3 regions of the Streptomyces sp. NPDC030862 genome follow, and region 3 is predicted to be linked to each of the others. Evidence: riboswitches for the same ligand, from Rfam matches in the RefSeq annotation. Region 3 holds a riboswitch; each other region holds the start of a gene.

Region 1 (7,580 bases), on a different contig from region 3:
GCCCTTGACCGGATACCAGGTCGGGAACCCGGGCATGTCCGTCAGCCGGTCGAGCCCCTCGACGCCGGTGAACACCCCGGGCCGGCGCGGATAGCCGAGGACGAAGGCGACGGCCGGACCGCCGGGCAGGTCCGCGTCCATGAGGCTGGGCCGGCGGCCGAGCGCCGCCTCGACCATCGCCTCGTACACGTTGACGCCGAGCGCCCGGCACAGGCCCTCGCCGACGAGAGCGCCCCCGATCCTGGGGTTGACCTCCACCACCTCGGGGCCCGCGGTGGTGAGGACGAACTCCACGTGGGCGAAGCGGTCGGTGTACCCGATGGCGGCGAGGACCTCGTCCAGCCACCGCTCCAAGCCGCTGTGCCGTTCCTCCGGGAACGCGACCGGGAACGCCGTGATCTCCTCACGGAAGTGCGGCTCGGGTGACATCAGCCGGCTGGAGACGCCCAGCAGCCGGGTCTGCCCCGCCCAGGTGAGGGTCTCGGCGCTGTACACCGGGCCGGAGAAGTACGGCTCGGCGAACAGGCGGCCCGTCAGACGCCGCCCGGCGGCCTCGCGCAGTGCCGCGTCCAGTTCGGCCTCGTCGCGGACGAGCCAGACGTTCTGACTGCCGGTGCCCGCGCTGTCCTTGAGGATGACCGGCAGCGCCACCTCGCCGCGCGCCGCCGCCTTCGGGGCCTCGACGGCACGCGCCCGCGTCAGCCCCGCCTCGTACAGCCGGTCGCGCACGGCGGCCTTGTCCCGGGTGAGCCGCAGGACCGCCGGGTCGAGGCCGGGCAGACCGAACCGTTCCGTCAGCTCGGCGGCGACCAGCGTCCACGTGTCGGTGGAGCTGATCAGCCCCCGCAGCTCCGGCGTACGGGTGAGCAGGCCGGCCACCCGCTCCGTGTCGAAGGTGTCGGTCGTCACGACGTCGAGCGCGCCGGCCGGGAGCCGCTCCAACTCGTAGGCGTAGTACGACGGATCGCGGGTCAGCAGCCGCAGGCGCTCGCCGAGGGCGTCGGCGGCGCGCACGAGGTGCCCCAGCCCGAACGTGAGGGATTCCAGACAGACCAGGGTCACGCGGCGGCCTCCTTCCAGTGCGGAGGGCAAGTGGTACGGTTCCAGGCCATCGTCGACCACGGCATGCGCATCTCCTCGGCGGACTCCACCTCGAACGGCTTGAGCGCCGCGGGGTCGGGGGCCTCGGCGTGCCGGGCATGGACGTGCTCGACGTAGCGGTGTCCGGTGTCGGCGCCGATCACCAGCAGGAGCCGGTCCGGATGGCGACGCGCCTCGTACGTGGCGGCCAGGTACGCGGCGCCCGTGGACAGGCCCGCGAAAACGGCGTGCTCGCGCAACAGGGCGACCGTCCCCGACATGGCGTGGGTGAAGTCGAGCCAGTGCAGGCCGTCGTAGAGGTGGTGGCGTACGTTGTCGAAGACGATCGACGAGCCGATCCCGGCGATGATCGCGTCCGGGTCGTGGTGGTCCTGGCTGCCGAACGTGACGCTGCCGAACGGCTGGACACCGACCAGCCGCACGGACGGGTCGCGGCGGCGCAGGTGTTCCACGAGACCGCCGGTCGAGGCCCCGGACCCGACGCCCCCGACCACGGTGAGCGGACCGTCCGGCACCGCCGCCGCCACCTGGTCGGCCACCTCCCGGTAACCCAGGTAGTGGACGCCGTCGTGGTATTGGCGCATCCAGTGCGCGTCGGGCCGCTCGGCGAGGAACCGCCGCACCCGTCGTACGCGTAACTCCTGGTCCAGCTTGAGGGTCGGCGACGGGCTGACCTGGTCCACGGTGGCGCCGAGGATCTCCAGCTGGGCGAGGGTGGTGGTGTCCACGGTGGTGGACGCCACGATGTGGCAGCGCATGCCGTAGCGATGGCAGGCCAGCGCCAGGGCGTAGGCGTAGATGCCGCTGGAGCTGTCGACGAGGGTCTGCCCGGGGCGGACCGTGCCCCGGTCGAGCAGATGGCGGACGGCGGCGAGCGCCGAGTAGATCTTCATCGACTCGAAGCGGATCAGCACCATGCCGTCGGTCAGCCGGACCAGGTCGGGCGTTTTGAGGGCGTCGGCGATGTGGGGGTGTATCACCCGTAGCCTCCTTGGGCGAAAGAGCACTGGTGGCCGAGCGAGTGGAAGAAGGCGGACAGGTCGTCCTTGACGGAAGGGGCGGGGCGGCGGGCGAAGAGGTAGCCGATCAGGGATCCGGTGTGCGCGACGAACACCCCGTCGGCCCCGAACTCCTCGCGGTGCGCGAGCACGGCGTCGAAGGACCGTTTCGGCAACGCCTCCTGGGACAGCACGGCACTCGTGGTCGCCGCCCGGGCCACGGCCGCGGGGTCATGGCAGGCGAAGCCCTTGAGCAGGTCGGTCAGACATCGCTCGTACTCGTCCGCACGCCGTCGGTACTGCCGCAGCAGGACCGGCGTCACCGCGGCCGTGTCCACGGTGCCGGGCTCGGTGACGAACGCGGTGTGAAAACCGACCCCGGTGCCCAGTCGGCGCACCACCCTGTGCCGGGCGCTCAGATAGAGCGCGAACTCGTCCAGGAAGACGCTGTCGGCCCGCTCGATCGCGGACAGGATCCGCATCACCTCGCCGGGGTCGTAGGGCAGGGAGAAGACCCGGAAGAGGCACCGCAGCGTCGCCACGACGTCGGCCGTCGAACTCGCCATGCCCACCCCCACGCGCAGATCGCTGTGGGCGCTCCAGCGGCCGGGCGGCAGCGTCAGACCGAAGCGCTCCAGGAAGAGGTGCGCGGCCAGTACCGACTTCTCGCCGAGAGGCGGCGGGCCGGGCGACGCCGTCCCGGAGGTGAAGTACACCCAGGAGTGCCGGTCCACCGGGAACGACACCAGGGCGATGTCCGCCTCGGCACCGGGCCGCGCGGGCCCCTCCCGCAGCGGGCCCTGGTAGAGCTCGCCCAGGGTCCCGTGACACACCCCGGAGAAGGTCCGCGTCGGGGCCCGGTTCGTGAGCGTCAGCATCGTCGGCCGTGTGACGGCCGGGCCTGGCCGGTGCGGCGGCACGCCCGGCCGCCGTGTGCCGTGGTCACGTACGTGTCCTCCCTCGTCTCCCCGGGCCCGAGGAGGATCGCGGGAAGCGAGGTGGCGGTCGCGGCGCGTACGCGTGCGCCGATCCGCCTGCACCGCCGACCCAGCCCTCGAGGTCACCGTGAACAGCGTGTGCGTCACCGCACGCGCGCAGTGGCAGGTCTTCGGACTCGTGGGCTCACCGGCCGGCCGGTTGTTCGTTCCGGCGGACACGTACACCTAATGGCCGTCGCTTCCCGGGCCCCTGGATGGGGCCCAGTGCCGTTGACGGCGTTCGTTCCCACTCACCGCTGCGGGACAGTCCCGGAATCGCACCGGGTTCCCTCTTACGACGCGCCACCGGGACGGGGGCGCGAACCGACTGCGGTCAGCAGCGTAGAGGCGGCCGGTCGCGGCGCGACAGGGCACCGCCCGCAGTTGTCCGGTTGTGGTCGGTGACACAGGGTGAGGGCCTGGCATGGGGTGCGCAGACTCTGGGATGCTGCGTCCGGCAAGCGACGGCGGAACGAGGAAGCCGGTGAGATTCCGGCACGGTACCGCCACTGTGTAGGGGGAGCGAACCCGCCACGGCCACGGCCCAGTCGAGGGTCCGGAAGGCCGGGAGAGCGTCGATCCCGAGTCAGGAGACTCACGCCGTCGCACCTCGACGTACCGGGGCGGATCTCCCCGAGAGAGGACGGTGGCACTCGTGTGCCCACGCGCATGTGACGGCTGGTCACCGCCCGCCGGTCCAATTGGCCAGGCGGTACGTACATGGTGACCACGGAGGTCCTCGACCGGGTCACGGCCATCGGGCCCTACTTCGCCGTGCCCGGCGGACCACGCACCGACGGCGGAGACTTCCGCCCGCTCACCACCCTCTACACGGACCGCGGCGCCCTGTCGGCGTACGTGGCGGAGGTGGGCCGCCGGCTCGGCACCGACCAGCGGCGCGTCGCGGCCTCCACCCTCCACATCGGGACCGCCGCACGCCTCTGGTCCATCGCCCTGGCCACGGCGGCGCTGACCGGCCGCGTCCCCGACCTGTCGCCGGACCGGCTGTGGTGGCGCACGCCGCCGTCCGGCCCGATCGAGCTCTGGCTGCCCGAACCGGCCGCCCTGCCCGAGCAGGACATCCCCGACGCCCTGCACCGGACCGTCCTCGCCGACAACCTGCTGCCCCTCGGCGACGCGCTGCGCCGGCACTTCGGACTCTCACCGAAGCTGCTGCCGGGCAACACCGCATCCGCGCTGACCGGCGCCGTACGCGTGCTGCTCCAGCGCGCCCCGGACGCGCCTCACCCGCCGCTTGCGATCGCCGCCGCCCTGCTGCGACGGGAACCGCTCGCGAGCGCCGGCACCCTCACCACCGAGCCGTTCACCTACCGCCGCCGCAGCTGCTGCCTCTACTACCGCGTCCCCGGCGCCGGATACTGCGGCGAGTGCGTCCTTCTCACCCACAAGGAGCCACGCCCCGCTTGACCACCCCGAGCCGGCCGACGCCCGCCTGCGGGAACCGGCGGACTCCTCCCTACGACGAGCTCGGTGTGAGGTCCTCGGTGGCGAGAACGGGAGGTCCGGCCCGGGACGAGGTGCCGCTGATCAGCGCACCCGGGTCTCCTCCAGCGGCGCGGCGTAGAGGTCCTGACCGGCTTCGGGCAGATGCGGGGTGTGGTTGACGAGGCGGGCGGAGTTGCCGACGACGGCGATGCTGCTGGTGTTGTGCAGCAGGGCGGCGACGACCGGGTTGATGGACCCGCCCGCGCCGGCGACGAGACCGGCGAGGTTGACGCCGATGGCCAGGCCGTAGTTCTGCCGTACGACGCGCAGGGTGTGCCGGCTGAGCTCCACGACGGCGGCGACCTGGCGCAGGTCGTTGCCGGCGAGGGCGATGTCGGCGGTCTCCAGGGCCACGTGGGAGGAGTGCTCGCCCATGGCGATGCCGACGTCCGCGAGCGCGAGCGCGGGGGCGTCGTTGGTGCCGTCGCCCACCATGGCGACCATGTGCCCCTCTTGCTGGAGATCGCGGATCAGTTGCAGCTTCGCCTCGGGCAGGGCGTGGGCGTGGACCTCGGCGATGTCGAGGGCGTCGGCGACGGCCTGGGCCGTCTCGGGTGCGTCACCGGTCAGCAGGATGATCCGCTGGACGCCCAGGTCGCGCAGCTGCTGGACGACCGTGCCCGCCGCGGTGCGTACGGCGTCGGAGACACCGAGCATGCCGATCAGGTCGTCGTCGTGGGCGAGGCAGATGACCGTTTCGCCCTGGCGGCGCAACTGCTCGGTCCAGTCCTGGGCGACCGTCGTCAGCTCCAGTCCGTGCCGGCGCAGCAGGGCGGGGCTGCCGACGAGGAGCCGGGTACCGTCGAGCTCGGCGCGCATCCCCATGCCCAGGACCACCTCGCACGCCTGGTGGATGGGAATGTGCAGGTGCTGTTCCTCGGTGCGGGTGACGATGGCCTGGGCGACGGGGTGGCGGGCGTGGCGTTCACCGGAGGCCGCGAGGCGCAGGACGTCGTCGGCCGTGTAGTCCTCGTGGAGGGCGACGACGCTGGTCACCAGTGGGCGGCCGAGGGTGAGGGTGCCGGTCTTGTCGAACACGACGGCGGTCACCCGTCCGATTCCCTCCAGGTGCGTGCCGCCCTTGATGAGCGTGCCGTGGCGGGCGCCGTTGCCGATGGCGGCGCTGATCGCGGTGGGCGTGGCGAGGCCGGCGGCGCACGGGCATGCGACGAGCAGCATGGTCATCGCGCGCCGGGCGTCGCGGGTGAGCACGTACGTACCCGCCGCGAGGGCCAGGGACACGGGGACGAAGCGGCGCGTGAAGCGGGTGGCGACGGTCTGGATGGGCGCCCGGTCGGACTGGGCCTCCTCGACCCGGCTGATGATCCGCCCAACGGTCGTGTCACTGCCCACGGACACCGCCCGTATGGTCAGGGAACCGGAGGTGACGACGGTGCCCGCGTACACCTCGGAGCCCTCGTGGGCGTAGACGGGCAGTGCCTCGCCCGTGATGGCGGCCTGGTCGACCAGCGCCTCGCCGCCGGACACCACGCCGTCCACCGGGATCTTGTGGTGCTCGTACACGGCGACGACGTCGCCGGCCTCCACGTCCTCCAGGGCCACCTCGACCTCGACTCCTTCACGTACCAGCCAGACGCGCTCCTCACCGATGCTGAGGAGTTCCTCGATGGCGCGGCGGGTGCGGCGCAAGGTGATCGTCTGGAGGAACTCGCCGATGTTCAGCAGCCACAGCACGGTCAGCGCGACGACGTTCTCGCGCAGCATGAGGGAGATGACCGTGGCGGCGGTGACCAGCGTGTCGGTACCCGGATGCTGGCGTCCCGCCATGGTGCGCAGCGCCCCGCGGAAGAAGGGCAGACCGCTGAAGACGGTCACCGCGCCGAGGAACCCGGACCGGCCCCCGCTGACCCACGGTGGCCGCCGGAGCACCAGGCGGTGCACGGCCACCACGGCGAGTACCGCTCCGCCCACGACCAGCCGGGCGAGCTCTCCGGTGGAGGAGTCGGGCACCGACCGGCTCGGCCTGGCCGGTACGGAGGGTGGGGGAGCCTCGTCGAGCGCGGCCACCAGGCGGTCGACGTCCAGGTCATCGGGATTCACCCAGATCACGACGCTGCCGGTCCGGGGAAAGAGGCGCAGCGCGCGGAAGCCGGGCAGGTCGGCGAGCCGCTCGTCGACCAGCCCCGCGCATCCTGGCCGCGCCTGAAGCCATGGGACGGTCAGTCGCGCGCGTCCGGCAGCGACGGAGCGTACGCGTATGTCGGACATGATCAGTGCTGGTGGTCGTGGTCGTGGCCGCCGATGTTGACGGCGGACGGTGGCGGAGCTTCCTCGCCCAGTGACGAGCGGGCCTCCGCGAGCACGTCACCGGTTTTCAGTCGCGCTTCTTCCGCGGCCGATCCGAGCCATCTGGTGGCCCTGATCCCGCCCGCGAGGCCGTTGACCAGCGCCTTGCGTGCGGCGGGCTTGGCTCTCGGGGCGGCTTTGGCGGCGCCGCGAAGGATGACACCACCGACGACGCCGGAGACGGCGTGGTGAGCGAGGCGGCCTACGGCGGCGCCGGCGAGGGCTGCAGGGTGCATGGTGGTCTCCCTACGTTGCGGCCGTGCAGAGGCCACACAGCCACTCCAATTGTGCGTCTATGTCGTTCGCTGCCGCACTTGTTGCATCCTCAATCAACCAGGCCGCTCACGTATGCGTGCGTGTCCGCTGCGTGTAGGGCCCCGCGACGTGCCGGCGATGCCGTCTCACGGAACTTCCGGCACGGAGACCGTCACCTACTCACCCGGTGTGCGGAGGTGGCTGAGGTTTCCCGACGCGTTGGATTCGCCGACCGGCGGCCGGGCGGCAAGGTCGGTTCCACGTTGGTCTCTTCGCGTGCGTGGGCATGAACTGACCGATCATCTCGGCCGGCCCTCGCGGCCAGCTGTCTGTGCTGGGCTCCCGCGATGGTTGTGGCGACCCACGCGACCGCCCAGTCCACCTCACCGACGGCGTCCGATGACCGCTGGACGTGGGGCAGGCGGCGGCCCTCGTG
Region 2 (7,580 bases), on a different contig from region 3:
AGCGGGTATCGAGGAGGGCCAGCGGACGTCGTTGCAGACGACCGCGAGGGTGACGGCCGCGTCGGTGTCGCTGAGGGCGCCTGCGACGTCGGGGGTGAGGGTCGGTATCGCCTGAGGGTCCTGGGCGGCGCGGACGAGGCCGGCGACCCGGGTGAAGTCGTTGGTGTTGAGGGCGTTCTGGAGGGACTGGCGCAGGCGGTTGCCGGTCAGGGGGACGCCCGGGGTGGTGGTCGGACGGGGCGCGTGGTCCAGCTGCGCCGCCAAGGCGAGGAACAGCGGGCGCACGTCCTGCGGGCGGTCCGCGAGGCGCAGGTGCTCCGGGGTCGTGGGAGCCGAGGCCCAGGCCGCGAAGTCGGGGAACCGGTCCTCGGCGCCCCGCGCCATGTTCGCCAGCCAGCCGCGCTCCACGCGCGAGGGGTCCGGGTCGCCGTTGCTGTCCAGGACCCAGCGGTCCGTGCGGTGCGGGTACTTCTGCGCGTACACGGCGCCGACGTACGTCCCGTACGACAGGGCCCATGCCGACAGCCGCTCCTCGCCCAGCGCCTCGCGGAACCGGTCGATGTCGCGTACTTCGTTCGCCGTGGTGAGGCTGCGCAGCACCGGGCCGCCATGGCGGGCGCACGCCTCGGCGACGCGCCGGGAGCGGGTGACGTTCTCGGCGATGGAGCCGTCCGGGGAGGGCCATGAGCGCAACGTCACCAAGTGCCGGTCGGCCTCGGGGAGACGGCAGCTCGCGGTGGTGCTGCCGCCCACGCCCCGCGGGTCGAGGCTGACGAGGTCGTACGCCCCGGACAGCTCCTTCCGCAGCGCCTCGCCCTTCTGGGAGAGCATGCGCACCCCGGAGCCGCCCGGCCCGCTCGGTATCACCAGCAGCGTCCCGCGCCGCTCCTCCGGGCGCTCGCTGCGCAGGCGGGACACGGCGACGGTGAGCTGCGGGCCGTCCGGGTCGCGGTAGTCGACCGGCACGGTCAGATCGGCGCACTCCTGGCCGGGCAGCGCTCCCTTGTGCGTACAGGAGCCCCACGCGAGGGCGGGAGCGGCGGCCCCGGCCGAGGGCGCGGCTAAGGCGGTCAGGGTCGCGGCGACCGCCGACGCGGCGACGGCGAGCGCGAGGGTTCGTAAGGTGCGAGTGGTCATGCCTCGACGATCCCCGACCGGCCCGGTCCCGCCCATCCGGTGGCCCCGACAGCCGGTGCGGGGGCCAGCACCAGTGCGACCAAGGGCTTCGACTGCCACGCTGGGGCCATGACGAAGGAAACCGCCGGCGGCCCCCCGCAGGTCGACGCCGCCACCACTGACGTGCGGCACAAGCTGGACGAGCTCATAGCCGACTTCGAACGGCTCCACGGACCGGCTGATCCCCGGCGCGTAGCCGCCAAGCGTGCCAAGCTCACCGGCGCCGTTCCCGACGCCACCTGACGGCGGCTATCCGGCGCCGAAACGCGCCAGATGCCCCCGCAGCGCCGCCTCCATGTCGTCGACGCCGCCCTCAGTCGGCAGAGGGGACGGTGTCTCCTCACCGTCCTCCACGGCGAGGCTCGATATGAACCGCACCTGGTCCGGGGCGGGGGCGAAGTGGTCCCGGAGCCAGGTGGCGAAGGGGGCGACTTCGTCGGGGGTCACCTGGGTGAGGGTGATGAAGGCGCCGTCCGGTTCGCGCATCGCCGCTGTGCCGTCCACCCAGAGGCCCGGGGCGACTTCGAGGGTGAAGTCGAGCATCGGCGTGCCCAGGATGCCCGACTCGCGGTACTCCAGCTCCGCGCCGGGGAACGCCTCGCGCAAGGCGTTCCCCAGTGCAGGCAGTGTGGCGCGCCAGGCACCGCCGTCGTCCGCGGGCGGGTAGAAGGCGATGTGCGGGCGCGCCGTCACGCCTCCGGGTACCTCCGCGGCGTCCACGCCACCACGCGGTCGGAGCCGTCGGTCCGCCGCACCGCCTGGGTCTGGGAGGAGCCGATCAGCAGCAGGGTGCGCATGTCGACCTCCGTCGGGTCGAGGTCCATCAGCGGCAGGACGCGGACCGACTCCTCCGGGCCGCCGACGTCGCGGGCGACGACCACCGGGGTGTCCGGGGCGCGGTGTTCCAGCAGCAGTTCGCGGGCCTTGGCGACCTGCCAGGTGCGGGAGCGGGAGCCGGGGTTGTAGAGGGCCAGGACCAGGTCCGCCGAGGCGGCCGCGCGCAGGCGCTCGGCGATGACCTCCCAGGGCTTGAGGCGGTCCGAGAGGGAGATCGTCGCGTAGTCGTGGCCCAGCGGGGCGCCCGCCTTCGCCGCGGCGGCGTTCGCGGCCGTGACGCCGGGCAGGACGCGGACCGGGATGTCGAGGTACGGGTCCTGGGAGGCGACCTCCAGGACCGCCGTCGCCATGGCGAAGACGCCCGGGTCGCCGCCCGAGACCACCGCGACGCGGCGGCCGCGCCGGGCCAGGTCCAGGGCGAACTCGGCGCGCTCGGACTCGACCTTGTTGTCGGAGCCGTGGCGCCGCTGTCCCGGCCGGAGCACCGGCACCCGGTCCAGGTAGGTGGTGTAGCCGACGAGGTCGTCGGCGTTCACCAGCGCCCCTCGCGACTCCGGCGTCAGCCACGGCGCGCCCGCCGGGCCGGTGCCGACGACCACGACCTCGCCGCCGGTCTCCCGCGCCTCCGGGACCTCCGCGTCGATGCGCGACGGCAGCACCGCCACCGAGAAGTACGGCACCGTCTGCGGATCGACCGAGGCGAGCTCCCCGGTGCGCTCGCCGGACATGAACGCCCGCTCCACGTACCGGGCGTCCTCCAGCCGGCCCGCCCGCTCCAGCGCGCGCCGCACCGTGGGGAAGGTCCGGCCGAGCTTCATCACGACCGCCGAGTCCGTGGCCGCGAGCCGCGCCGTCAGCTCGTCCTCCGGCAGCGTGCCGGGGATGATCGTCAGCACCTCCTCGGCCTCGCACAGCGGCTCCCCGAGCCGGGCCGCCGCCGCGCTCACCGACGTGACGCCCGGGATGACCTCGGTGGCGTACCGGTGCGCCAGGCGCTTGTGCATGTGCTGGTACGAGCCGTAGAAGAGCGGGTCGCCCTCCGCCAGGACCGCGACCGTGCGGCCGGCGTCCAGGTGGGCGGCGAGCCGGGCCGACGCCTCCTCGTAGAAGTCGTTCAGCGCGCCCCGGTAGCCGCCCGGGTGGTCGGTGGTCTCCACCGTCAGCGGGTACATCAGCCGCTCTTCGATCTGGTCCTCGCGGATGTGCTCCGCCGCGATGGACCGGGCGATCGAACGGCCGTGGCGCGCGCAGTGGTACGCGATCACGTCGGCGGCCGCGATGGCCTTCACCGCCGCCACCGTCATCAGGTCCGGGTCGCCGGGGCCGAGCCCGACCCCGTACAGCTTTCCGCTCATGGCCGTCGTGCCCGTCGTGCCCGTCATGCCTGGATCTCCGCCTCGTGCGCGATCGCGTTGATCGCCGCCGCCGCCATCGCGCTGCCGCCCCGCCGGCCCCGGACCACCAGGGACTCCAGACCGGGGAAGGCCGCCAGCGCGTCCTTCGACTCGGCCGCGCCGATGAAGCCCACCGGGATGCCGAGCACCGCCGCGGGGCGCGGCGCGCCCGCGTCGATCATCTCCAGGAGCCGGAAGAGCGCGGTCGGGGCGTTGCCTATCGCGACGACCGACCCCTCCAGCCGGTCGCGCCACAGCTCCAGCGCGGCGGCGCTGCGCGTGGTGCCCAGCTCGGCGGCGAGGGCCGGCACGGACGGGTCGGAGAGGGTGCAGACCACGTCGTTGCCGGCGGGCAGCCGCTTGCGCGTGACACCGCTCGCGACCATCTGCGCGTCACACAGGATCGGCGCCCCGGCGCGCAGCGCCTCGCGGGCGCGGGCGACGACGTCCGGTGTATAGGCGAGGTCGCGGACGAGGTCGACCATGCCGCAGGCGTGGATCATCCGCACGGCGACCTGGCTCACGTCGGCCGGCAGCCCCGCGAGATCCGCCTCGGCGCGGATCGTGGCAAAGGACTGGCGGTAGATCTCCGCCCCGTCCTTCTCGTAGTCGAACACTCTGCTCTCGCTCATCTCGTCGGTCCTTGTACGGTCACGGTCGTCTGGTACGCGCCTTCGGCGGTCGCCACCACGTCCACCCACGCGACGCCTTGGGGATGGCCGCACCGGCGCGCGCAGCCCGACCAGTGGACCGGCAGGCCGCCGTCCACCGGGCGCGCGTCCGCCCGTACGTCGGCCAGGGCCTTCGCGCAGCCCGGCCGGCCCGTGCAGGCGGTCACGCCGACCCACGGCGAGTCGGCACGCGTGAGGAACCCGGTCCGGTCCAGCGCGCGCAGCCGCTCCTCCGCGGCCGCCCGGTCCGGGAAGCCCGGCAGTACGAAACCGCGCCAGGGCGTGACCCGCACCTCCTCGGCCGGCAGCAGCGCCCGGAACTGCGCCGTCGTCACCCGGCCCAGCCGCGCCAGCACCGAGACCGTGTCGTCGCCGACCAGCCCGGGCGCGAGAGGTGCGCCCGCCGGGACCACGGCATCCCGCACGGGTTCCGCCGCGATCGACGCCCGCCGCAGGTGTTCCGCCACGTCCACGTCCTGCCCCGCCGGCAGCTCCCGCACCCGCCACGCGCCCGTGCCCGCCTCCCGGGCCGCCGCGAGGAACGCCTCCGCCGCCGCCAGCGCGGCCCGCGGCGCGTCGGCGCCCGCCACCCGGTACGCGCCCGGGCCGCCGGCCTGCACGAGAGCCGTGCCCGCCGGTTCTGCGAGCAACGTCACATCCGGGGTCAGCGCCGCCACATCCCCCCGGCCGTCGTCGACGGCGAAGAGGAAGCGCCCGGAGAGCTCCAGCGTCCACTCCTCGGCGCACAGCAGCGCGTCCAGGCGCGCGGCCCACGCCTGCACCTCCGGGCCGGCGAGCGGCGAGACGACCATGTTCCGTACGCGCTCGTGCCGTTCGGACTCCGGCAGCAGCCCGGCGTCCCGCAGCAGCTCCGCGAGGCCGAGCCCGCAGCCCTCGCCGAGGCCCCGCAGTTCGAGGTTGCCGCGCGAGGTGAGGGAGAGGTGCCCGTCGCCGAGCCGGTCCGCCGCGTCGGCCAGCGCCAGCACCTGACGGGGCGTCAGTACGCCGGTGGGGATGCGCAGTCGGGCCAGCGCACCGTCGTCGGCCCGGTGCAGCCGCAGCGCGCCGGGGCAGGCGTCACCACGGTCGCGTACGCGGTCACGGTCACGGTCCCGCGCGCTGTCCCGTATGTGAGCTTCGCCCCGGTCCTGAGGCATGGGTGGGCTGGGCGGCATGGCGGCGAGCATACGCGCAGCCTCTACTATGCAGACGGCACAGGGTCCCAGGGCCCTAGGGAGGAAGCCCGGTGGGAATCCGGCGCGGTCCCGCCACTGTGAGTCCGCCGACAACTCCGCCGACAACGGAGACGACGGACGAGTCAGGAACTCCCGCCACCCACGACCACCCGGGGCGAGGACACCCCGAGGAAGGCCCGGCACGCCGTGATCCTGCTGCTGTCGCACTCCGACACCGACCTGCTGAGCGCCCGCGCGGCCGAAGGCCCGGTCGCGTACCGGTTCGCCAACCCCGCCCGGCTCGCTGCGAATGGGGGTACCTCCCATGCCGAAGGCGATGGGGGAGACCTGCCCGGGCTGCTGGACGGCGCCGACCTCGTCGTCGTACGCCTCCTCGGCGGCATCCGCGCCTGGGAGGAGGGCCTCGACGCCCTGCGCGCGAGCGGCAAGCCGCTGGTCGTGCTGACCGGCGAACAGGCCCCCGACGCCCAGCTCATGGAGACGTCCACCGTCCCCATCGGCATCGCGGCCGAGGCCCATGCCTACCTCGCCCACGGCGGCCCGGACAACCTGGAGCAGCTCGCCCGCTTCCTGTCCGACACGGTCCTCCTCACCGGCCACGGCTTCGAGCCGCCGGCCGCCGCGCCCACCTGGGGCCCGCTGGAGCGGACCGCGCGCACCGCCACCGGCCCGACCGTCGCGGTGCTGTACTACCGCGCCCACCACATGAGCGGGAACACCGCCTTCGTCCACACCCTGTGCGACGCCATCGAGGACGCGGGCGGCCAGGCGCTGCCCCTGTACGTGGCGTCCCTGCGGGCCCCCGAGCCCGAGCTGCTGGACACCCTGCGCACCGCCGACGCCGTCATCACCACCGTCCTCGCCGCCGGCGGCACCAAGCCCGCCGAGGCCCAGGCCGGCGGCGACGACGAGTCGTGGGACGCGGGCGCGCTCGCCGCCCTCGACGTACCGATCCTCCAGGCGCTGTGCCTGACGAGCCCGCGCTCCGCCTGGGAGGAGAACGACGAAGGGCTCTCGCCGCTCGACGCCGCCAGCCAGGTCGCGGTCCCCGAGTTCGACGGGCGGCTCATCACGGTGCCGTTCTCCTTCAAGGAGATCGACGCCGACGGCCTGCCCGCGTACGTCGCCGACGCCGAGCGCGCCGCGCGCGTCGCCGGGATCGCCGTGCGCCACGCCCGCCTGCGTCACATCCCGAACGCCGACAAGCGCCTGGCGCTGGTCCTCTCCGCGTACCCCACCAAGCACTCCCGCATCGGCAACGCCGTCGGCCTCGACACCCCCGCCTCCGCCGTCGCGCTGCTGCGCCGACTGCGCGAGGAGGGCTACGACTTCGGTACGGACGAGGTCCCCGGCCTTGCCTCCGGCGACGGCGACGAGCTGATCTATGCGCTCATCGAGGCCGGCGGCCACGACCAGGAGTGGCTCACCGAGGAGCAGCTGGCCCGCAACCCGGTCCGCATCCCGGCCGCCGACTACAAGCGCTGGTACGCCGGTCTCCCGGAGGAGCTCCGCGAGAGCGTCGAGCGGCACTGGGGCCCGCCGCCGGGTGAGATGTTCCTCGACCGCTCCCGTACCGCCGAAGGCGACCCAGACGGCGATATCGTCCTCGCCGCCCTGCGGCGCGGGAACCTGCTCATCCTCATCCAGCCGCCGCGCGGCTTCGGCGAGAACCCGATCGCGATCTACCACGACCCCGATCTGCCGCCGTCGCACCACTACCTGGCCGCCTACCGCTGGATCGCCACCCCGGCCGCCGACGGCGGCTTCGGGGCGGACGCCATGGTCCACCTCGGCAAGCACGGCAACCTGGAGTGGCTGCCCGGCAAGAACGCCGGCCTGTCCGCCGCCTGCGGCCCCGACGCCGCGCTCGGCGACCTGCCGCTGATCTACCCGTTCCTCGTCAACGACCCGGGCGAGGGCACCCAGGCCAAGCGCCGTGCCCACGCCACGCTCATCGACCACCTGGTGCCGCCGATGGCGCGCGCCGAGTCGTACGGCGACATCACGCGCCTGGAGCAGCTGCTCGACGAGTACGCGCAGATCTCCTCCATGGACCCGGCCAAGCTGCCCGCCATCCGCGCCCAGATCTGGACGCTGATCCAGGCCGCCCGGCTCGACCACGACCTCGGCCTTGAGGACCGGCCGGACGACGACGGCTTCGACGACTTCCTGCTCCACGTCGACGGCTGGCTCTGCGAGGTCAAGGACGCGCAGATCCGCGACGGCCTGCACGTGCTGGGCGGCGCGCCGACCGGCCCCGAGCGCGTCAACCTGGTCCTGTCCATCCTCCGCGCCCGCCAGATCTG
Region 3 (7,580 bases):
TCATCGGCCCGGACCAGCAGGCGCTGGAGCAGATGCTGGCCGGTTTCGAGCCCTCCGCGGCGGAAGGCAGGGGAGTCCCCGCCGACGCCCCGGCACCCGTGCCGGGCCCGCCCACCTGAGCCCCGCCCACCTGAGCCCCGCCACACCGCCGTGCCGCCGTACCGCTGGGCCTAGGCGCCCCGTACCGCCGCCGCCCACTCCTCCAGCTCCTCCGGCGTGCGCGGACCCTGCTCGGCCGCGCCCAGCAGGCCCCGGTCCCGCAGCACCCGGGCCACCGCCATGCCCCACGGGCGGCGCAGCCGGGCCGCGTCCAGCAGGGCGGCGTCCGCGAGGAGCTCGGCCACCGGGCCGGTGCGCAGGCCGTCCGGGGTGAGCACCGCCGCGTCGTCCGCCCAGCGCAGCGCCAGGTCCACGTCGTGCGTGGCCATCACGACCGTCGTACCGGACTCCCGCAGCCGGTCCAGCACCTCCAGCAGCCGCTCCTGGCCGTGCGGGTCGAGGCCCGCCGTCGGCTCGTCGAGGATCAGCACCCGGGGCCGCATGGCGACCGCGCCCGCGATCGCCGCCCGCTTGCGCTGCCCGTGCGACAGCAGATGCGTCGGCCGGTCCTCCAGCGCCGTGATGTCCAGCGCCTCCAGGGCCTCGCGCACCCGCTCCCGCACCTCCGGCTCCGAAAGCCCCAGGTTCATCGGACCGAAGGACACGTCCTGCCCCACCGACGCCGCGAACAGCTGGTCGTCGGGGTCCTGCACCACCAGCTGCACGGTCGTCCGCAGCCGGGTCAGCCCCGCCCTGTCGTACGACACGTCCTCGCCCGCCAGCCGCAGCCGCCCGCTCACGCACCGCAGGCCACCGCTCAGCAGCCGCAGCATCGTCGTCTTGCCGCTGCCGTTGCGGCCGAGCAGCGCGATCGCGCGCCGCTCCGGTACGGCGAAGTCGATGCCCGACAGCACGGCGGGCCCGTCGTCGTAGGCGAATCCCGCACCGACCAGTTCCACGACGGCGTCACGATGCATGGTCACGGCAGGAACCTTTCGAGTACGAGGGTGAGGGCGACGAGCCCCGCGAGCAGGGCGCCCGTCGCGGCCAGGAACCGGCGGGAGACCGCCGCCTCCGGCACCAGCACGCGCAGCGTGCCGTCGTAACCGCGCCCGGCCAGCCCGGTCTGGAGGCGCGCCGCCCGGTCGAAGGCGCGGACGAACGCCGTCGCGCCGAGGCCCGCCAGCGACCGCCAGGCGGCCGCCCGGCTGGTCAGCCCGAGCCGCGCCGCCTGCGCCTCCCGGATCCGCCGCACGGCGTCCAGCAGCAGGAAACTGATCCGGTACATCACCAGGGCCACATCCACGACCGGCGCGGGCACCCCCGCCCGCACGAGCCGGGGCAGCACGTCCGAGACCGGCGTGGTGAACGCGAACAGCAGCACCCCGAGCGACGCCGCCGACGTCCGCAGCAGCAACCGCCCGGCGTGCACCGGCCCGTCCGGCGCGAGCGCCACCCACCCCTCGGCCCCGCCGACCTGGAACAGCAGCGGAACCGCCCCCGTGACGCAGAAGCCCAGCGGGACGCGGAACGCGCGCCACAGCTGCCGGCGCCCGACACCGGCCGGACCCAGCAGCACGGCGAGGGTGGCGGCGGCCACCAGCACGGCCCCCGGCCACGGCGGCAGACAGATCGCGAGGACCGTCAGACCGAAGCCGAGCACGGCCTTCTCGCACGGGTGACGGCGGCGCCAGCGGCTGCTGTGCGCCGCCGCGTCGATCGGCAGCACCGGCGGTTACTCGACCGTCGTCTCGGCGACTTCGGCCGTGCGAGCGGTGTCGGCGGTACCGGCGGTCCGGTCCAGCGCCTGCGCCTCACCCTGCCTGCGGCCGCGCCGCAGCCCGAAGTAGTACGCCAGCACGCCCGCCCCGATGGCCGCCTGGAGCGCGAACAGCGCCGACTCGATCTCCCCCGACGGCGGCTCGTACAGCGGGCTGAACCACGGCTCGTAATCCGGCTTCAGCTCGGTGATGGCCGTCTCGGCCTGCGCGTCCGCGCCCGCGAACGGCTCCTCCTTGTGGTCGCCCATGCCCAGCGCGAGCGGGAGCACGGCGAGCGCCACGACGACGAGCAGCAGCAGCGTGTTGATCTTCGCGTTACGGCTCATCGGGCCACGGCCTCCTTCTTCACGGAACGCGCCGGCAGCACGCCGAGCCGGGCCAGGTCGCCCTTGCTGGACTGCGTCAGCAGCCGCATCACCAGGACGGTCAGCAGGCCCTCGCTCACGGCCAGCGGCAGCTGCGTGACCGCGAAGATGGAGCCGAACTTCGCCAGCGCCCCGGCGAAGCCGCTCGCCGGGTCGGGGAAGGCCAGCGCGAGCTGGACGCTGGTGACGCAGTACGTGGACAGGTCGGCGACGAACGCCCCGAAGAACACGCTCACCATCAGCGGCACGCCGGAGCGGCGCAGCAGCCAGTACGTCCCGAAGCCCGCCCACGGCCCGACGACCGCCATCGAGAAGGCGTTGGCGCCGAGCGTGGTGAGTCCGCCGTGCGCCAGCAGCAGCGCCTGGAAGAGGAGCGTGATGGTGCCGAGCACCGCCATGATCGGCGGCCGGAACAGGATCGCGCCCAGCCCCGTCCCCGTGGGGTGGGAGCAACTGCCCGTCACGGACGGCAGTTTCAGGGCGGACAGGACGAAGGTGAAGGCGCCGGACGCGCCGAGCAGGAGAGTCGATTCGGGGTGGGCCTTGACCTCGCGGGTCAGGGCGCGGACGCCGTGGGCGACGAAGGGAGCGGCGGCGACGGTCCAGGCGACCGCGTGCACAGGGGGCAGGTACCCCTCGGCGATATGCATGATGTGGGAGACCCTCTCCAGCACCTCGTGGATGGACAACGCGCCCTGGCCGGTCTCCTGGCTGACGGGTCATGCAACGCCGCGGCTCCGCCTTCCCGGACACCACGGTCTCCCGCGGTGTTCCAGTGGCTTCCCGGGGTGGTTTCCCCGGGAGTGGAGCCGGACTTCCCGATCACAGTGGCGAGGGCCGCACCGGTACCGCACCGGTTTCCCGTACACCAAGGCCCTGCGACACTAGTGCGTTGACCAGGTACATCACAACCCGTCCCGCCATCGGTCACTCCTTGCGATAGCCGTACGCCTCCGACGCGGCCGCCACCACGGCCTCCAGGTCGCCGCCCGCCGAGGCGGTGACGACGGCCGCCACCGCGCCCTCCACGAAGGGCGCGTCGACCAGCCGCGTGCCCTCGGGGAGCTCGTCGCCCTCCGCGAGCAGCGCCTTCACCGTCAGTACGGCGCTGCCGAGGTCGACGAGGACGGCGACGCCCGCCCCGGCGTCGACCGACGCCGCCGCCTCGGCGATCAGCTCGGCGCTGGTGCCGAGACCGCCGTCCGGGGTGCCGCCCGCGGGGACCACGGGCGCGGTCCCGCCGCCGCCCGCGAGGCCCTTGGCCAGCTCGGCGACGGACGACGCGACCGCCGCGCTGTGCGAGACCAGCACGATGCCCACGGGCCCGGCGCTCATCGGGAGGCCTCCGCTTCCGCCAGCGCCGCGATCAGCAGGGCGGAGGACGCCGCGCCCGGGTCCTGGTGTCCGACACTGCGCTCCCCGAGATAGCTGGCCCGGCCCTTGCGCGCCTGCATCGGTACGGTCCCGAGGGCACCCTCCTCGGCGGCCCGCGCGGCCGCGCCGAAGGCCTCGTCCGCCGTGCCGTCCGCTGCGGTGGCCAGCGCCTCGACGGCCGGCTCCAGCGCGTCGAGCATCGTCTTGTCACCGGTCTTCGCCCCGCCGAGCTGCGCCACCGCGGCCACGCCCGCGCGCAGCGCCTCGGCCAGCAGACCGGGCGTCACCTCGGCGGTGTCGCCCAGGGCCTTGCCGGCGCGCCGCAGCAGCGTGCCGTACAGCGGCCCCGACGCGCCGCCCACGGTCGAGATCAGCTGCCGCCCGGCGAGCATGAGCACCGCGCCGGGAGCCGCGGGCGGCTCCTTGTCCAGCACCTCGGCCACCGCCGCGAACCCGCGCCGCAGGTTGGCCCCGTGGTCGGCGTCGCCGATGGCCGCGTCCAGCTCGGTGAGCCGGTCCGCCTCGCGCTCCACGGCCGCGGCAGCGGCCGCCATCCAGCGCCGGAAGAACTCCACGTCGAGCGTCACGGGCATCACGTCCTCACATCCCCCAGCGCAGGGCGGCCGTCCGCACCGGCGCGTCCCACAGTCGCAGCAACTCCTCGTCGGCCTCGCACAGCGTGACCGAGCAGCCCGCCATGTCCAGCGACGTCACATAGTTCCCGACGAGGGTACGGGCCACCGGCACACCGCGCTCGCGCAGCACCCGGTGCACCTCGGCGTTGAACCCGTACAGCTCCAGCAACGGCGTCGCACCCATGCCGTTGACCAGCAGCAGCACCGGTCCGCCGGGCCGCAGGTCCTCCAGGACGGCGTCGACGGCGAAGTCGGCGATCTCCCGCGACGTCATCATGGCCCGACGCTCGCGCCCCGGCTCGCCGTGGATGCCGACGCCCAGCTCCAGCTCGCCCGGCGGCAGGTCGAACGTCGGCCCGCCCTTCGCGGGCGTACTGCACGCGCTCAACGCCACCCCGAAGCTGCGTGACGCGGCGTTCACCCGGCGCGCGATGGCCTCCACGCGCTCCAGTGGCGCACCCTCCTCGGCGGCCGCACCGGCGATCTTCTCCACGAACAGGGTGGCCCCGGTCCCGCGCCGCCCGGCCGTGTACGTACTGTCGGCCACGGCCACGTCGTCGTCCACGAGCACCTTGGCGACCTGGATGCCCTCGTCCTCGGCGAGCTCGGCCGCCATCTCGAAGTTCAGCACGTCGCCGGTGTAGTTCTGCACGACGAAGAGCACACCGCGTCCGCTGTCCACGGCCGCCGCGGCCCGCACCACCTGATCAGGCACGGGACTCGTGAACACTTCCCCCGCCGCTGCCGCCGCCAGCATCCCCGCCCCGACGAACCCGGCGTGCAACGGCTCGTGCCCGGACCCGCCCCCCGACACCAACGCCACCTTCCCCTCGACCGGGGCGTCACGCCGCACGACGATCCGGCTCTCCACGTCCACGGTCAGCTCGGGATGCGCGGCCGCGATCCCGCGCAGCGCGTCGGGGACGACGGTCTCGGGCACATTGATGAGCATCTTCAACGGTGTCTCCCAGCGTGATGACGTCGGCGGGCCGGTGGCGGCTCGATACCGACTTTACTGATGGCGTGTCAGCTGTCGGTATGAGCGGTGAGCGGTGCCGAGCCACTCGGCCCCTTCGTGGCAGCCTCGGGAGAACAGGGGCTCCCGGGTGTGTAGAAGCTGAGATTGAGCCGGGCTCCGGGGGCTGTGACGGGTTCGGCGAGGCAGGTCGTGAGTCGGCCGGGTCCGTGAATGGCGTGGCGGACGGGAAGCTCGGAGCCGTCGAAATCGGGGATGGGGGCCACGGCATGTTCTCGGTAGAGCGGTCCGGCCACCGGGTCGTTGAGGACGTCGTACGCGAGACGACCAAGTGCCGGATTGTCCGGGCGGAGCTCCACGCTGTGCTTCAGGTGCGGCATCATGGCCGGCGCCCAGTGGGTCTCCCAGTGCATCATGACGTCGGTGCGCGCCTCGAGGTCCAGGAGAAGCCAGCGCATGATGTTGGCGGGGGCTTGTCCGCGAGGGAAGAGGCGCCGGAAGTCCTCGTTGTGGGCGACGATGTTCCATTCGGCGTCGCTGACGTACGCCAACGCGCCGTGGACGTGGTTGGTGACCCGCTGCCACGCTCCTGCTATGGACGTCCCCGAGCTGCCGTGCAGGGCATGAGGCGGGCTCTCCTTGCGGGTGATCAGCCACAGGAACACCCACTCCTGTTCGTCCAGTCGCAACGTCCTGGCGACCGCGGTGAGGAGATCGGCACCGGGGCAGTTGAGCTGACCGTTCTCGAACCGGTTGTACGTGCCCGGGGTGCGCGTGAGCAGCACGTCCATCTGCTCCTGACTCAGACCGGCGGCGCGCCGACCGGGACCGGGCCCGCGCTTGGGGAACCCCATCGTCACAGGGTCGATCGCGGCTCGGCGCGCCTGAAGGATCCCCTTGAGACGGCCCCGGTCACTGGCCGACAGCTTCATCCGGCACCTTCCACTCGGGCTGTGCCCGGGCAGCACCCAGGGCGGCCCCATTATCTGCACTCACAGACCCTGGAAATAATGATCACTCAATGCGAGACTCACCTCCGGAGCCGCCCGCTGCCCGCGACGCCGTGAGGCGCATGGCCCGGCACAGCGGTTCGGACCGCCTGGACCCCGCAGGGCCCGTTCCCTGACCGGCACGTGCCGAGGGGCCGACAGACACACCTTGTGGAGACCACCTTCATGTATCCGAGACCACGCCGACGACGCGTGCTCGCCGCTGTTTCCGTGCTGTTGCTCGGCGCGCTCCTGTCGCCGGCGGCGACGGCAAGCGCCTTCCCCGCAGCGCCCGAGGCTCCGGAGCCTCCCCGGATCAACCTGGTTCTCGACCTGTCCGGGTCGATGAACGAGAACGACGCCGGCGGGCAGACCCGTCTGGCCGCCGCCAAGCAGGCGGTCACCCGGATCATCGAGACAGCCCCCGAACAGGCCCCGCTGGGACTGCGCGTCTACGGCGCCACGTATCCCGGGCAGGACAAGAAACAAGGCTGCGCCGACACGCAGCAGGTCCTGCCGGTCGCTCCGATGGACCGGGCGGCGCGTGACGACGCCAAGAAGCGGGTCGAGGGCTTCAAGGCGGTCGGGTTCACACCGATCGGTGTCTCGCTCCGCGAAGCCGCCAAGGACCTCGGCGCGAGCGGCAAGCGCCGGATCGTGCTGGTCTCGGACGGTGACGACACCTGTACGCCGCCGCCTCCGTGCGAGGTGGCCCGCGAGCTCAAGGCGCAGGGCATCGACCTCGCCGTGGACGTGGTCGGGTTCCGGACGCCCTCCTCGGCACGTGCGCAGCTGAAGTGCATCGCGGACGTGACCGACGGGTCGTACGCGGACGCCGAGGACGCCGACTCGCTGACCGACAATCTGGGCACCCTGTTCCGCAAGGCGTGGCGGACCTACCACGCCACCGGAAAGCCGGTCGAGGGTTCCCTCGACGGCTGCCAGAATGCTCCGCTGGTCACGCCCGGCCAGTACCTGGACAAGTTCACCGGGGGGCGCGACCTCTACTACAAGGTCAAGAAGCGGCCGGACCAGCTGCTCCAGGTGAGCGCCACCGCCGTGGCCGAGGAGGGGTACTCGCGCGGTTCCATCATCGTCGTCGCGGCGGGCCCTCCGGGCGACGGCGAACCCCGCGACTGGCTCCGGGAGTTCGACCAGTCCATGGGGTGGGCGAACATCATCACCACCGGAGGCCGCAGCAAGCCCGGAGCAGACAACGAGAAGGCCGCGCCGGACGACATCGGCTGCATCATGGTCGAGAACAAGGTGACCGATTCCGGCGACAAGCCGATGCCCGTCGAACTCCTCGTCGGCATCGCCGACAAGACGACCCAGGGGGCCGGCGCGCGGACTCCGGAGCCCCGCACCGGGGCCGACGCCGAAGGCGGCTTCTCCTTCAACAGCGCCACGCCGATCGGACC

The links. A riboswitch is a leader RNA that binds a small molecule or an ion and turns the genes downstream of it on or off. The one in region 3 is predicted to bind cobalamin.
Region 1: it holds a riboswitch for cobalamin, as region 3 does, so the genes downstream of both, ACZ42X_RS01200 (GHMP family kinase ATP-binding protein) here and ACZ42X_RS29915 (energy-coupling factor ABC transporter permease) in region 3, are expected to answer to the same signal.
Region 2: it holds a riboswitch for cobalamin, as region 3 does, so the genes downstream of both, cobN (cobaltochelatase subunit CobN) here and ACZ42X_RS29915 (energy-coupling factor ABC transporter permease) in region 3, are expected to answer to the same signal.

What each region holds. Positions count from the first base shown of each region.
Region 1 covers NZ_JBVIEN010000001.1:258,073-265,652, reverse strand. Annotated here, with positions in the region: gene ACZ42X_RS01210 (ATP-grasp domain-containing protein) at 1-1,062, opposite strand, end outside; gene ACZ42X_RS01205 (cysteine synthase family protein) at 1,059-2,081, opposite strand; gene ACZ42X_RS01200 (GHMP family kinase ATP-binding protein) at 2,078-2,977, opposite strand; cobalamin riboswitch at 3,182-3,421, opposite strand; cobalamin riboswitch at 3,510-3,693, shown strand; gene ACZ42X_RS01195 ((2Fe-2S)-binding protein) at 3,797-4,504, shown strand; gene ACZ42X_RS01190 (heavy metal translocating P-type ATPase) at 4,625-6,811, opposite strand; gene ACZ42X_RS01185 (DUF1490 family protein) at 6,814-7,125, opposite strand.
Region 2 covers NZ_JBVIEN010000003.1:424,103-431,682, forward strand. Annotated here, with positions in the region: gene ACZ42X_RS09920 (alpha/beta hydrolase) at 1-1,137, opposite strand, end outside; gene ACZ42X_RS09925 (hypothetical protein) at 1,246-1,419, shown strand; gene ACZ42X_RS09930 (hypothetical protein) at 1,426-1,869, opposite strand; gene cobJ (precorrin-3B C(17)-methyltransferase) at 1,866-3,368, opposite strand; gene ACZ42X_RS09940 (precorrin-8X methylmutase) at 3,392-4,039, opposite strand; gene ACZ42X_RS09945 (cobalamin biosynthesis protein CobG) at 4,036-5,265, opposite strand; cobalamin riboswitch at 5,276-5,424, shown strand; gene cobN (cobaltochelatase subunit CobN) at 5,461-7,580, shown strand, end outside.
Region 3 covers NZ_JBVIEN010000013.1:73,633-81,212, forward strand. Annotated here, with positions in the region: gene ACZ42X_RS29895 (MBL fold metallo-hydrolase) at 1-119, shown strand, start outside; gene ACZ42X_RS29900 (energy-coupling factor ABC transporter ATP-binding protein) at 171-1,016, opposite strand; gene cbiQ (cobalt ECF transporter T component CbiQ) at 1,019-1,768, opposite strand; gene ACZ42X_RS29910 (energy-coupling factor ABC transporter substrate-binding protein) at 1,775-2,146, opposite strand; gene ACZ42X_RS29915 (energy-coupling factor ABC transporter permease) at 2,143-2,835, opposite strand; cobalamin riboswitch at 2,866-3,073, opposite strand; gene dhaM (dihydroxyacetone kinase phosphoryl donor subunit DhaM) at 3,113-3,520, opposite strand; gene dhaL (dihydroxyacetone kinase subunit DhaL) at 3,517-4,152, opposite strand; gene dhaK (dihydroxyacetone kinase subunit DhaK) at 4,160-5,152, opposite strand; gene ACZ42X_RS29935 (MmyB family transcriptional regulator) at 5,221-6,024, opposite strand; gene ACZ42X_RS29940 (vWA domain-containing protein) at 6,346-7,580, shown strand, end outside.